One region of the Aminobacterium sp. UBA4834 genome, then DNA from elsewhere that is predicted to be linked to it. Evidence: predicted binding sites of a transcription regulator. Region 1 holds the regulator's gene; the other holds the start of a gene.
The links. The regulator HrcA, encoded in region 1, represses chaperone genes, less so after heat shock. The targets are predictions, from matches to a motif close to TTAGCACTCNNTNNNANNGAGTGCTAA.
Positions count from the first base shown of each region.

Region 2: a site for HrcA is predicted at 1,591-1,617, ahead of groES (co-chaperone GroES). Genes of this name have one in related genera too.

Region 1 is NZ_DHFC01000018.1:380,751-388,317, forward strand. Features, by position in the region: gene mtaB (tRNA (N(6)-L-threonylcarbamoyladenosine(37)-C(2))-methylthiotransferase MtaB) at 1-336, opposite strand, end outside; gene B3L97_RS08375 (50S ribosomal protein L11 methyltransferase) at 333-1,199, opposite strand; gene dnaJ (molecular chaperone DnaJ) at 1,307-2,449, opposite strand; gene dnaK (molecular chaperone DnaK) at 2,463-4,292, opposite strand; gene B3L97_RS08390 (nucleotide exchange factor GrpE) at 4,337-4,987, opposite strand; gene hrcA (heat-inducible transcriptional repressor HrcA) at 5,007-6,023, opposite strand; gene B3L97_RS08400 (histidine phosphatase family protein) at 6,214-6,864, shown strand; gene folP (dihydropteroate synthase) at 6,953-7,567, shown strand, end outside.
Region 2 is NZ_DHFC01000007.1:54,370-61,936, forward strand. Features, by position in the region: gene groL (chaperonin GroEL) at 1-1,232, opposite strand, end outside; gene groES (co-chaperone GroES) at 1,263-1,553, opposite strand; gene tsaD (tRNA (adenosine(37)-N6)-threonylcarbamoyltransferase complex transferase subunit TsaD) at 1,752-2,768, opposite strand; gene B3L97_RS03100 (hypothetical protein) at 2,774-3,322, opposite strand; gene murJ (murein biosynthesis integral membrane protein MurJ) at 3,309-4,892, opposite strand; gene B3L97_RS03110 (hydrogenase 3 maturation endopeptidase HyCI) at 4,934-5,410, shown strand; gene lptB (LPS export ABC transporter ATP-binding protein) at 5,383-6,111, opposite strand; gene lptC (LptA/OstA family protein) at 6,092-6,868, opposite strand; gene B3L97_RS03125 (ACT domain-containing protein) at 6,973-7,458, opposite strand; gene B3L97_RS03130 (hypothetical protein) at 7,544-7,567, opposite strand, start outside.

The DNA of each region.
Region 1 (7,567 bases):
GGTCGGGATACTCGCTTTTTGTCTCGTGCCAACAAGAATATCCACACCAAGGCCTTGAGCTATCTGAGAAGGCACTTTCTGAGCCCAACATCCGCACGCCACTATAACAGCATCTTTCGATTCACGTCGCAACCGTCTTGCAAACTGGCGGCTCTTTTTATCTGCCATAGAAGTAACAGTACAAGAAACCAGAATAGCTCCATCATAAGGAGGCGAAGAGACAATATGAGCGCCAAAAGCCTCGAGCATAGATGCTAGGGCATCGGCTTCAGACTGATTTGTTCTGCACCCCATGGCTATTATGACTATTCGCTTGTTTATTAACGATCTCTTCATTTTTTCGTTACTGCTACCCCCCACCAATCATTGCAAGCTACATCGTCAATAATCTCAAGACCTATTTCTTTCAACGCTTTTATGAAGGTTTCCTTTTCCTTCAGTAATAAACCGGAAAAGATAGCTATCCCATCCTCTTTCAATGCGGCAGGTACGCTTGGAAGCATTGTGAGAAGAGGCTCAATAACTATATTAGCCATAAGGATATCCACTGTTTCATGAAACCCCTTAAGGAGATCCCCCTCCTGCAAGTCTACATCCTCTTTATAGACGCCATTAAGTTCCATATTATTCAAGACCTCATCCAGCACCGCCGGATCCAAATCTCGAGCATAGACATGACGGGCACCAAGCCGAACAGCTCCAATAAAAAGGATGCCAGACCCTGTGCCAATATCTGCTACATCAAAATCAGGCCGCATATATTTCTCAAGGAGGGACAACGCTATTTGCGTGCTTTCATGATATCCAGTACCAAAAGCGGAGCCTGGATATATATAGAGAGGGATTCTATCCTGAGGTTCGCTTCCTCTATGCCATGGAGCTAAAACCACAAACCGCTCCCCCACAGGGAGAGGAGGAAAAGCCTCTTTCCACTCTGTATGCCATTGTCTGTTCTCTATTTTTCCCATATCTACAACAGATACCCCTGGCCATGAACCTAAGTATCTATTCAACTCTTCAAGCCAATAGCCTAAATCTTGGAAGGTGCGGTAATAAATCCTCATTCTGACGCTGCCAGAACTCTCATGCTCTTCAGAACCAATACCTCCAGAAAGATCGGCAAGTGAAGACAACACTTCTTCAAGCTCTAATGTAGCTTCAAGGGTAATGTACCACCAAAAGCTATCTCCCTTGGTCATGATGTGTCCTCCTCTTTTAGAAAAATCCTGTGAAAAATCGGGGAGGCTTCAAGCCTCCCCGATTGACGTCGAGTCTATCACGTATGGAAGGATTTTACAGCTATACCTCAAGAACCAAAGATGTTTCTGAATTTAGAGAAGAGCCCCTCATCCTTAACATCTAATTCCATCTCTTTCGCTAATCCTTCAATGAGAGCCCGCTGCTTTTCAGTTAAACGAGTGGGAATATCGATCGTTACATGAACAAATAAATCCCCTCTTCCTCGTCCACCTCGAAGCCTGGGCATCCCTTTACCCCGAAGTCTAAAAACCTTACCTGGCTGAGTCCCTGCTGGAATTTCAAGTTTCTCCACTCCATCAATGAGCGTCTCAACCTCAATTGAGCCCCCAAGAGCAGCCATAGGAAAGGCTAGCACTGTCTTCCGATGGAGATCCCCCTCGTCTCTTTTGAAAACAGGATGGTCTTTCACCTGAATTACAAGGAAAAGATCCCCTGGAGGACCTCCATTAAAGCCAACTTCGCCTTCTCCATGAATACGCAGCCTTGTGCCTGTATCTACGCCAGCTGGTATGCGAACTTTCAGACGGTGGGGAACTTTCTGCCGTCCCTGACCGCCACACTGGCTGCATTTTTGTTTGATAAACTGTCCAGATCCACCGCACTGAGGACACGTAGTAACGGATACAAATTGACCAAAAGGCGTCTGCTGGCGCGTCTCTATTTGCCCAGTGCCACCACAACGAGAGCATGTTTCCGGAGTTGTTCCAGGTTCTGCTCCAGAGCCGCCACAACGGCTACAATTCTCCCATCGAGGTATTTCCACTTCCGGCTCGATGCCGCGAGCTGCATCTTCCAAAGAAATGGAAAGAGCCATTTCAAGATCTGCACCACGGCGAGGGGCTCGAGGGTCAGCCCTTCGCCGCCCCATTCCCCCACCAAAGATATTCTCAAAAATATCTCCAAACATATCGCCCATCCCGCCGAAGCCCTCAAAGGGACCCCCGCCTGGAGGCATGTCTCCTACTGTTCCAAACTGATCGTACTGTGCCCGCTTTTGCGAGTCACTCAACACTTCATAGGCCGCATTAATTTTCTTGAACTTTTCTTCGGCCTCCATATTCCCAGGGTTCGCATCGGGATGGTACTTACGAACAAGCCGCCGATAGGCCTTTTTTATATCAGCTGCAGAGGCATCCCGGGGAACGCCAAGTATCTCGTAAAAATCTTCCTGCGCGCCGGGAGATGGCACCTCAGATCACTCCTTACGCCTGACCATGATCGCTGAATTCAGCGTCAACTGTTTCCCCTGTTTCTTGGCTATGAGAATTTTCACTCTGCTGCCCACTCGTTGAATCAGCAGATTCGGCCTGGCTATAAAGTCGTGCCGAAAATTCCTGAACTTCTTTGAGGAGAGCATCTTTGGCGGCTTTCATTTTCTCTGTATCGTCACCTTCAATAGCTTTCTTTAAATTATCAACGGCAGAGTTGATTGTTCCCTTTTCCTCAGCTGACATTTTATCTCCATGGTCTTTCATCAGCTTTTCAGCCTGATAGACAACACCATCGGATTCGTTCTTCACTTCAGCCGCATCTCTACGCTGAAGATCGTCTTTCTCGTGCTCTTCAGCCTGTTTTTTCATTTTTTCAATCTCATCATCAGAGAGCCTGGACGACTGAATCGTAACCTTCTGCTCTTTCCCTGTACCCTTATCTTTAGCGGAAACATTTAAAATTCCATTAACGTCTATATTAAACGTAACTTCAATCTGGGGAATACCGCGAGGTGCTGGCGGAATTCCATCAAGCGTAAAGCTGCCTAACTTCACGTTATCTGCGGCCATAGGCCGCTCTCCCTGTAAAACTACTATTTCCACCTGGTTCTGATTATCAGAGGCAGTAGAGAAAACCTGGCTTCGAGAAACAGGAATAGCCGTATTTCTCTCTATTATTTTTGTAAAGACACCACCTAAAGTCTCAATTCCAAGAGATAGGGGGGTTACATCCACTAGAACAATATCTTTATGATCTCCAGAAAGAATTGCTCCCTGCAGAGCTGCTCCAGCAGCTACACATTCATCAGGATTGATCCCCTTAGAAGGCTCTTTCCCCAGAAGCTCCTGAATTTTTTTCTGAACCATAGGCATACGGGATGAGCCACCGACCAACAACACCTTGTTAATTTCGTTCGTAGAAAGCCCCGAATCACTTAATGCGCGTTTTACAGGCCCTTCTACGCGAGTCATTAGATCTCTTGTCAGCTCTTCAAACTTAGCCCGTGACAAGGACATTTCCAAATGTTTAGGTCCAGTTTCATTAGCTGTGATGAATGGAAGAGAGATAGTGGTTTCCGGCATAGATGTCAATTCAATCTTCGCCTTCTCTGCCGCTTCACGTAAACGCTGCAAAGCCATCCGATCATTATTGAGATCAATACCTTCAGTCTTTTTAAACTCTGCTACCATCCATTCCACTATGCGATTATCCCAATCATCACCGCCAAGGCGGTTATCACCAGAAGTAGCGAGAACTTCGTATACTCCTTCGCCTACGTCAAGAATGGAAACATCAAAAGTTCCCCCGCCAAGGTCAAAAACAAGAATTTTACTCTCTCCCTGTTTATTATCACCATAGGCTAAACACGCTGCAGTAGGCTCATTAATAATACGAAGAACTTCAAGACCAGCAATAGTTCCTGCATCTTTCGTAGCTTGACGCTGAGCATCGGTAAAGTAGGCGGGCACGGTAATAACTGCTTTTGTTACTGGCTCGCCTAAATAATCTTCTGCGTCTCTTTTAAGTTTCTGTAGAACCATGGCCGATATTTCTTGGGGTGTATATGCTTTACCGTCAATTTTTACTGTTTCCTCAGACCCCATATCTCTTTTGATAGACATAATCGTATGGTCAGCATTAACTATGGCTTGTCGTTTCGCAAGCTGTCCTACAAGACGCTCTCCATCTTTTGTAAAAGCCACGACAGAAGGAGTCGTCCGAGCTCCCTCCGCATTGGGAATAATAGTTACGTTATCTCCCTCTTTAACAGCTATACAGCTATTTGTTGTTCCGAGGTCTATACCAACTACCTTTGACATTCCTATCACCTCTATAAAATAAAAAGAATCAATTTAAGATATTTCTATGCCTTAGACTGATCGTCTTCGTTTACAATATCTTTTTCACACTCTTGAGCTTTTTGGGGTTCTACGTATTTTCCAACCTTTACTCGAGATGGGCGAATAACCTTATCTGCCATTTTATAGCCCCGTTGTAGTTCAAAAACCACGATGCCATCTTTTTCCGGTTCTTCCACTGGCTCTATACCTACTGCTTCATGAAAACTTGGAGAAAAAGGCTCTCCTTCAGCCAGTATTTCTGAGACTCCCACTTTCTCTAACACCGACAAAAACTGCCGCCGGACCATAGATACTCCTTCTCGAATATTCTGTTCTTCTGTATTGTCAGGTTGTGCCAAAGCTCTGTCGAGATTATCTAGAACTGGTAGCAGCTGCATTACCAAATCTTCTTCCGCGAGGCGGATATACCTTTCACGTTCTCGTTCCACTCTATTTTTATAGTTATAAAAATCTGCACGAGCAGATGCAGCAGCGGTACGAAGGATCTCGTTTTCTTTTTTTACTTCTTCTATAACCTTTTCCAATTCCTTTTTTTCCTGAATCAGCACCTCAAGAACCTCCTGCCCTGCTTCCTCCATTTTCCCCTCAGGTGGAGCTTCCTGTCCCTGCTGACAGTTCGTTTCACGACACATTTCCTGTTCTTCTCGGGCCATGGAATCGAACCTCCTTATATTAATCGACGTTTTCTTCTTCCAGATCTGCCATCATGGCTTCGAGAATGGAAATCGTTTTTTCATAATCCATTCTCATCGGTCCAATTACACCTAAAACTGTTCTTCGACCGCGCTTTCTTGAAGGAACCATCAATATGGAACACTCTTGCATTTCCTCTTCCGGGTTTTCATCTCCAATGGAAATATTAACGCCGCGTTCAAGAGAACAACGATCTACAACCTCTGCCAGAGAAGATTCCTCTTCCAGCAGCGAGAGAACAGCCTGAAGTTTACTTATATCTTGAAAATCAGGGAGGTTGAGGATATGCTGCGCCCCCCCTGTAAATAGCCTATAGTTATACTTCTGCAACATCCCGTCTATTTGTATAATGGCTTCTGAACACGCATCAGAAAATCTTTCAAGGCCCTCTATAACATAAGAATAGAGGACTTCCCGCACTTCTGACCACGGATGTCCAACACATATCATATTGATACGACGAGCCAACTCCTCAAGGGAATCCTGAGATAAATCACATGGCAAAGCCACTATATTATGGTGAACAAGGCCGCCTTTAAGTACCATAATTACAAGAACCGTATTTCCGCCAAGACGAACAAAATCCACATGTTGAATTTCCACTTCATGAAGGGAGGATATAGCAGCAACACCCACATAGTTTGTTACCCGCCCCAGAAGTTGGGAGACATAGGATAAAAGAGATTCGATGCCTTGCTTCTGTTCTCGAATGCCATCTTTCCAATACTCAAATCCAACCGGAGGGACTCTTCTTCGATGTAGAATAGAATCGACATAAAGTCGGTAAGCCCTTGATGTGGGAAGGCGTCCTGCCGATGTGTGAGGTTGATAGAAATAGCCCATCAGCTCAAGATCGTACATTTCATTACGTATCGTAGCCGCACTGCAACCTTTTAAATACTTACGGGCAATAGTACGAGATCCTGCCGGTTCCCCAGTCTGAATATATTCATACACAACGGCTAAAACGATCTCTAGTTGCCGTTCGGTAAGCACGAACCTCCCCTCCTTTTTTCAATGTATTAGCACTCTCTCTTGTTGAGTGCTAATCTATCCATTTACAGAAGGTAGATTATCAATCCTTAGAATTATTGTCAAGACTGGTCAATCTTTTTATTTCATTATTTCTCTGATATATAATGATAACATTCATTAATATGATACAAGAGAAAGAAGAGTGAGAATCATGGCTACTGATCGAGAACACACGACTATAATTTTAGCTAGACACGGTGAATGTCAAGGTAATCGAGAAGAGAGATTTCGCGGCCGTGTGGACTATCCTCTCAACGAAAGGGGGCTGGAACAGGCAGAAGATTTAGGCAAAGCCATCGCCCCCATGGTTCCCGACTTTATTTATACAAGCCCTCTGCTACGAGCCAAACAAACGGCTACAGCCATCGCCAGAGCATGTAGCCATAAACATCTTTTTGAATGCGAAGGCCTAAACAATATTAATTTCAGTTTTTGGGAAGGGCGCCTTAAAAAAGAAATCGCTCTAGAGTACCCGAGTGACTGGGAAACATGGCTCACCTATCCAGAAAAGTTGCGCCTTTCCGGAGCAGAAACCTTACAAGAAGTGCAAGGCAGGGCATTACGTGCTCTTAAAGAACTGGTTGAAAAACATTACGGAGACACTATAGTCGTTGTTTCTCATCGTACTGTGCTGAAACCCCTTATAGCCGGCTGTCTCAATATTCCTGAACCCTACTTCTGGAAAACCCATATGGACACCGCATCCTATAGCATCTTGACATATGACTATCAAAGAGGATACGGCCTCTTCTCTCTGAACCAAACTGCTCACTTGAAAAAAGTCTCCACTGAATGGATTTAGTCTCTTTCTTGACCTCCTAACAGAGAGGTCTTATTATCTTTGTGCTCTTATATCATTTCATTAGGTATCTAAGAAAGGGATAATACAAGTGACTATATATTCTGTGCACGTTCATTCCAATAGCGAGCTCGTATCTCTCATACATAAAATTGGAGCAGATCCCCGCTCGGCTGCATATTTTTTGCCAAAGCGAGAAATTTTGCCCATTTGGGTTTCCCAAGTAGATTTTCGGGCAGCAGCCTATGTAAAGCAGGAACTCTTGGCTCGTGGCGGTGATGCTATCGTCCATAAAAATGTTATTGACGGGCGAACCGAAAAAAGCGATGTGCTTCTTCTGGGGACAGAGGGCCAATATAAAGCGCTGCTTTTGAAACTGAAAGCCCTCTCTTGCTGGGGCCTTGACCAATTACGTGAAGAACTCAGCAACACATTCAAAGCTATGGCACAACGCTCTTGGAATCTCTCCTTGCCTCGTCATCGAACCCTGTCTCTTGGCGGTGGTGAAACAAAAGTAATGGGGATTCTCAACATAACCCCCGATTCTTTTTATAGCGAAAGTCGACTTTCTACAGCAGATGAAGCTGTAAAACGAGCCCGTCAAATGTTAGAGGCAGGAGCTGATATTCTCGACATAGGAGCGGAATCCACCCGCCCCGGCTCAGATCCCATTTCTGCCAAGGAAGAGCAAGATCGTCTTATACCC
Region 2 (7,567 bases), on a different contig from region 1:
GCTACGATGCCTTCTTCAACAGCTGCTCTTGTTGCATTCAACGCATCCTCGATACGATGCTTCAGTTCTTTCTGCTCCGTCTCTGTAGCTGAACCGACCTGAACAACAGCTACACCACCCACAAGTTTGGCAAGACGCTCCTGAAGTTTCTCTTTATCATACTCAGAAGTGGATTCCTCAAGCTCTTTTCGAATCTGAGCTGCGCGCTTGCGGATCTCTTCAGAGGAACCAGCACCTTCTACAATAGTGGTCTCCTCTTTTGTGATACGAATCTTTTTAGCTTTACCCAGCATAGAAATGTCAGCACTTTCAAGTTTAATGCCCAGATCTTCGCTCACAACCTGGCCACCAGTCACAATGGCAATATCGTTCAGCATTGCCTTGCGACGCTCGCCAAAGCCAGGAGCCTTAACGGCAGCTATCTGCATGACACCTCTCAGTTTATTCACAACTAGAGTAGCGAGGGCCTCTCCTTCCACATCCTCAGCAATGATCAAAAGAGGCTTTCCAGTCTGGACAACTTTTTCAAGAACAGGAAGAAGATCTTTAATGTTGCTTACCTTGCCATCATGAATCAAGATATACGCGTCATCAAAAGCAACTTCCATTCTCTCAGGATCAGTGATCATATAAGGGCTAATGTACCCCTTATCAAACTGAAGCCCTTCTACCATCTCAAGAGTCGTTCCTACGGTCTGGCTATCTTCTACGGTAATGACGCCATCCTGTCCCACTTTCTCCATGGCTTCAGCAATAAGCTGTCCAACAGCAGAATCATTAGCAGAGATAGCGGCAACCTGAGCAATCTTATCTCGATTCTTCACAGGAATAGCCATCTTTTTCAGTTCGTCCACTACAAAATCAATGGCCTTTTCGATTCCCTGGCGCATCAACATGCCATTAGCACCAGCTGCTACGTTTTTCATTCCCTCACGGATAATGGCTCGGGCAAGGACTGTAGCTGTGGTAGTACCGTCACCAGCTACATCATTGGTCTTAGAAGCAACTTCTTTGACCAGCTGTGCCCCTGTGTTCTCGAAAGGATCCTCAAGGTCTATTTCCTTTGCAATGGTAACACCATCGTTCGTAATTGTAGGGGATCCAAATTTTTTCTCTAAAACTACGTTGCGCCCTTTAGGCCCAAGGGTCACACCAACTGTATCAGCTACTTTATCAATACCACGCAACATAGCATGGCGTGCATCTTCATTAAAAGTAAGGATCTTCGCCATTTTTACATTCCTCCTTAGTTATCTCGTCTCTTACTTCTCTACAATAGCAAGAACGTCTCGCTCGCTGAAGATCACAAACTCTTCTCCGTCAAGCTTGATCTCAGTACCAGCATATTTGCTGAATATGATACGGTCACCAACTTTAACTTCCAATGGAAGCTTCTGTCCATTCTCAAGTACTTTCCCAGTTCCAATAGCTATAACTTCCCCTTCCTGGGGTTTCTCTTTGGCAGTATCTGGAAGAACGATGCCTCCCTTAGTTTTTTCTTCCTGATTGATGACCTTAACGACGAGGCGATCACCAAGCGGTTTTAAGTTCATTCGAAAATCCCTCCTTGAAATATTATCTCTTAAGATGTTAGCACTCCTTCGTGTCGAGTGCTAACTGAACGGTTTAAATATTAATTCTCATGCTTTTTTATCTCAAGGATAAATAATCATAAATAATAGAGTTTATCTCTATAAACACGATACTATCTCTTTATACCTACTCTTTTATCAGTTTTTCAATACTCATCACTACAAAAGTAGATGCCAAGAAGGGTTCGGGGCAAGAGAAAGATCTGAAATATTCCCTCGCTGAAAGCTATTGTATCCAGCAGCAGCTATCATAACAGCATTATCAGTGCATCTAATCACAGGCGGAATAAATACTTCCCAAATTTTTCTCTTCAATAACTCTTTTCTAAGCCCCTTGTTAGCAGCCACTCCTCCTGATATCGCTATTTTCCGAATCCCCGTCACTTCAGAAGCCCGTTCCAGTTTGGAAACTAACGCCGTAACAGCTGATCGCTGGAAAGAGGCACAAATATCTGCAACAGGTAGATCTGTCTTGCTTTTTTGTAACTCGTTTACTGCCCAAAGTACCGCCGTTTTCAATCCACTAAAACTAAAAGTAATTTCATTGCTGTCTTTAAGAGGAACAGGAAAACGAAAAGCCTCTGGATTTCCTTGTTGTGCTAGCCTATCAATAATAGGCCCCCCAGGATATCCGAGACCTAAGAGTTTTGCAACCTTATCATAAGCTTCTCCAGCTGCATCATCTCTTGTTTCTCCGAGAAGCTGATATTGACCCCAATCTTCTACAAGTATAATTTCGGTATGCCCCCCGGAAACGATGAGACAGATAAAAGGAGGAAGAAGATCTTCAGAAGCCACCACATTGGCAAAGAGATGGCCTTCCAGATGATTAACTCCTAATAGAGGTACTCCCCATGATTGGGCAAAGGCCTTAGCTGTCATGACTCCAACCATGAGCGATCCCATAAGTCCCGGACCTGCAGTAACTGCTATCAGGGAAAGCTCTGAAGCGGGATCACTAATTCCAGCTTGGCTAAAGGCCACCTTTATAAGGGGTAAAATCGCTTCGAGATGCATTCTCGATGCAAATTCCGGAACAACTCCTCCAAAGGGGGCATGTTCTTTGATCTGGCTTGAAATAAAATCTGCTTTAACATTACGTTGCCCCTCTAGAACAGAAACAGCCGTATCGTCACAGCTACTCTCTATTCCCAAGGTCAAAAAATTAGAATTCACTATTGTCACCTCTTTGGGACGGCAAAGACTTCCGAATCCTCTCCACAGGCTACGGTTACATTCTGTCCTTTTTTTACGTATTTCCCCGGGACGGAAAAAGCTAAAGTTCCCGTAGTATCTGGAGGAATGTCCCCTACTATAATAAAATCTTTGCTCGTTAAAACATCTTCATCTTTCACTACGTAATCACCGATCTGTAACATTTTGGGCTCAAAATTCCATCTTTTTTGAGTTTTATAACGCATAGCAAAGAGAGCCCTTCCCTTCAAATCTTTACTGCTAAAATGGCTCGCATGCCATTTTAACCACTCAGGAGCCTGCGGATCAGAGACCAGAGCCTCAGAGAGGGTTACATCAATATATACGAGGGCAACTTGCGCCCTGGCCCCTATGACCATATCTCCCAAAACTTCACCTTCAATCCAGAAGGAAACGGTTCGCTCATCCATGAGCTGCTGCAACTCTTTTGCTTCTGCAATACAAGAGCAAGAAGAAATTAAAGTGAATCCACATATTACGAGTAAAAACAACTTTAATGATCTATTTTCTGTCATCCATGTTCTCTCCTCTGAAGGAACGTTTTTTCGAGAAAGCCCCCATAAGCCATCTCCATTCTTTAAAACTAAAGAACCATGTACAGCCTCCGTATACCACTGCTCCAATAATGAAAACTGCTAAAATCCAGATACCTTTCATGGGAAGAGAAGCTCCGACTGGGTAGGGTAAAAATTTCCGGTATTGCCAAACAGCACCAGCCATAATAGCTAAAATTCCTACTATTCGGCCGCTCCATTGTACGGTAAGGATATGAAGAGGTTTTTCCATAACTTTCGAAAGTAAATATCCACCCACAAGAGCTGAGATCGTAAACCCGAGAGAAGTAGCAAGAGCAAGCCCTGAAAATCCCATGGGTTTGATTAGGAGAAGACAGAATATAATATTAAATACCACGCTGGAAGCTGTGACCATTAAAGCTGCCCGAGGGCTGCTCTGAGCATAAAGTCCCCGCAAAAAAATGGTAGTACAAGCCATGCCGGGTAACCCCCAAGCGTACATTGCAAGAGCCTTACCAGTGGCATGCCAGGCCCAACTATCAAAAGCACCTCGATAGAAAAGAAAATTAACAACTTCGTCGGAGACGAGAATCAGTCCCACTGTTACCGGAAGTACTATGAAAAGAGCAAAACGAACGGAATCCTGAACAGTCTCTTTAAACTCGTGGTTATCACCAGTTGCGCATCGTGAAAGTTCTGGCAAAACAGCTTGGGAGATTGCTATGACGAAAAGTCCTAACGGAAGTTGTATTACTCTATTGGCGTAGTTCAATACAGAGATGGCTCCGTCCTGTAAAAAAGACCCTAACATCCGACTCACTACCGGATTGACCTGGTTAAGGGAAAGTCCTAATGCGTAAGGGAAAAAGAGTGTCATCATTTTTCTCAGGTCTTTATCATGTCGATCAGGCTTCGCTGGTACAAGAGGAACACCTTTCCAGGCGCTCCAAAACCACTGAAGCCCCCATTGACAAACACCTCCAGCCAAAACAGCAACCACAAGGGTCCATATCCCACAACGAGAAACCAACAGAAACAGAACCAATAAATAAACAACATTACTAAGAGCTGGCGCTATGGCCGGAACAAAATAAGAATCGAGACTGTTAAGCACTCCCATAGCCAAAGCTGCTAAAGAAACAAGCAATAGGAACGGAAACAGCCAACGCGTCATTGAGACAGCGAGAGATGCTTTGACAGCATCGAAGCCAGGGGCCATAATTTTCACAAGAAGGGGGGAAAAGAATATCCCCACTAAGACCACTGAAAATCCGGCAATGAGGAGAATAGAAAAAGCTTGTTTCGCCAGATATGCTGCCCTCTCTTTGCCTTTTTGAGCCAAGCTTTGAGAAAAAACAGGAACAAATGCCGCCGACAAAGCTCCTTCAGCCAACATTTGCCGGGATAAATTTGCTAAAGTATAAGCAATATAAAAAGCATCGAGTTCGCTCGATGCACCAAAAAGAGCTGCCGTAACAATTTCACGAGCCAACCCTAAAATTCGGCTGGCAAAAGTTCCCACCATCATAACTAATGCGTGGCGAACCATTCTGGAAACACGAGAGGACATGAACGACGCCTCCTGAACAACAAGGAAATGAGGTACTTTATATGAGCTTTATTATTCTTTGGGGTACAGGAAATCCCCTCTTTGGTGACGATGGAGTTGGTCCGTTTGTCGTCCAATATTTACAGAAAAAAGAGATGGAACATCCCATCTGCGCTATTAATTGCGAAACGACTCCGGAAAATTATATTGGCGACTTGCAACGACGACACCCAGACCTGCTGCTTATAGTAGACGCAGCCGATATGGGGCTTCCTCCGGGATCCACACGTCAGATACCCTTTGAAGAAATACAAAATGCCACATTTAGCACTCACGGACTTCCCTTAGATCTGTTGTTAAAAGAAAAGGCTCAAGAAATACCTATTATTTTTATCGGAATACAACCATATTCGCAAGAATTGGGTGATTCCCTTTCTCTGCCAGTTCAAAATGCAGCATTAGAACTTATATCTTTGCTACTCTCTGGCAAATGGGAAGACATCCCTCTTCTTTACCAAGAAAAGCGATCGCCTAAATAGAATTTGCGAGCGACTTCGCTCTGCGCTACTTCATCAGGTGGGCCCTCAATAATAATTTCGCCCTGGTGAATTAAGTATGTACGATCAGTAATCGCCAAAGTATCGCGCACATTATGGTCTGTAAGCAAGATACCGTACCCTTTCGCTCTCAGGCTTAGTATGATTTGCTGGATATCGTAGACTGCTATGGGGTCAATACCACTAAAGGGCTCATCTAGCAGAACAAAATCCGGCATGATAGAGAGGCACCGTGCGATTTCTACCCTCCGTCGCTCTCCTCCGCTAAGAGCATAACCTGGAACATCTGCCAGATCGGTAAGCCCCAGTTCGTCAAGAATGTGCTCCACCATTTTCTCTATCTCTTTTTTAGGCCGACCAAGTTCCTGTAAAACAAGTTCTATATTCTCTTGCACTGAAAGATTTCTAAAAACTGATGCCTCCTGAGGAAGATAGCCTACTCCTATTCTTGCTCGGCGATACATCGGAAGAGAAGTGATATCTTTTTCATCAATCATAATCCGTCCAGAATCTGGCTTTATAAGACCTACAATCATATAGAATGTCGTAGTTTTACCAGCCCCATTAGGACCAAGAAGCCCCACAATCTCTCCCATATGCACATCAATATCGACAGAAGAGACCACAGTTCTCCCCTTATATGCTTTGCAGACCTCTCGAGCTTTAAGAGTCTTTGCGCTCATTTGCATCGTTCCCTTTCTTTTCATGAAGCTGGAAAGTAACTTGCGGTTGCCCTGAGGCCTCCATTTTACCTGTTCCTGGCGAGTACAAAATCTCTTCTGCCCGTAAAGCGCGATCCAACTGAAGAGCTACTGCGTTCCCACGCACTCGCAACGAGTCTTGAGCTTTTGAATAGGTAGCCGTGGAGCCGGTGATACGGGTTTTTTGCCCATCTGTGCCGGTAAAAATTATCACCACATTTCCTGAAGCATTTATATCTGTAGTCTGTCCTTCTTTTATGGTACCCTTCACCGATTCAGCTGAAACAAAAATTTTCTGCTGGCTATCCTCAAATTTCCGTACTTTCTTTGAAGAGAAAGCTATTTTACTCATATTAAGTTCATCAGCGTCAATGGAACGAGTGCCGAAGTATCCGGAAACCTCTTCTCGAAGAATATATTCACCATCTGGAGACAAATCACCATCTAAAGAAATACAGGAAAGATCTACTGGCTCCTGCTCCCACTTCCCGCCAATATGAACTCCCCCACTGAGGGTTATTTTTCGACTCTTGAGATTTCCATCTCCTCGCGGAGCTGTAATAAGTAACTCCACTCGTTCTATTCGCACATTTTTTTCCGCTACAAAAGCCCCCGTTTTGGAATCATAAGACATATTTTCCGCTGTTATCCGGGCTTCTTCTCCCCAAAGAACCCCCGACCAAATTAAAAGGAAGCAAAAGGAGATGAATAACCTTAGCTGTCTTAAGCATTTATGCATCCCACTCACACCATTCTGAGAAAAAATTAGATATTCAAATGCCGCCGTTATTCTACCTTTTCACGCTCTCGCATGACAAGCCCAGAGACATAATCTAAACTTATCTACTCGCAGCCCCCAAGTTCTTGTTTTAAAGCTTCGAAAGCCTCTTCTACCTTCGCCGTAGCTACAACACACGTTACGCTAGAAGGAAGAGCTAAAATCATATCAATATTTACTCCTTGATGGGCTAGAGCGCTAAAAACCCTAGCAGGGAAATCCCTCTTACCAGAAGGCAACGAAGAAACAGATATCTTTGCTATCTCTGTATCGAAGATAACTCCTTGAGCATCAATCTCCATAGAAACAGCCCGACAAACACGGATAGCTCCCTCAAGCCCGCTTTTTCTCACTAAAAAAGCTATATCATTCACTTGTCCTCTCATAACGCTCTGAACAATCATCTCTACATCGATCTCCACTTCAGCAAGGGCTGCAAAGAGGGAGGCTGCTATGCCTGGAATATCTGGCACTCCAAGGAGAGCTACTTTCGCCACATCCAGATCAAGAAAAATGGGACTTGAGGTCTTTCCTCTGTTTATATTTTGCATTATGAGAACCTCCCGACTGTTATTATTTTATAAGAGACAAAATCCTTCACTCTCCTCCGACAAAACAAAGAAGTGAGAACGGATTCTATGCCTCGAAAAAATAGAACAC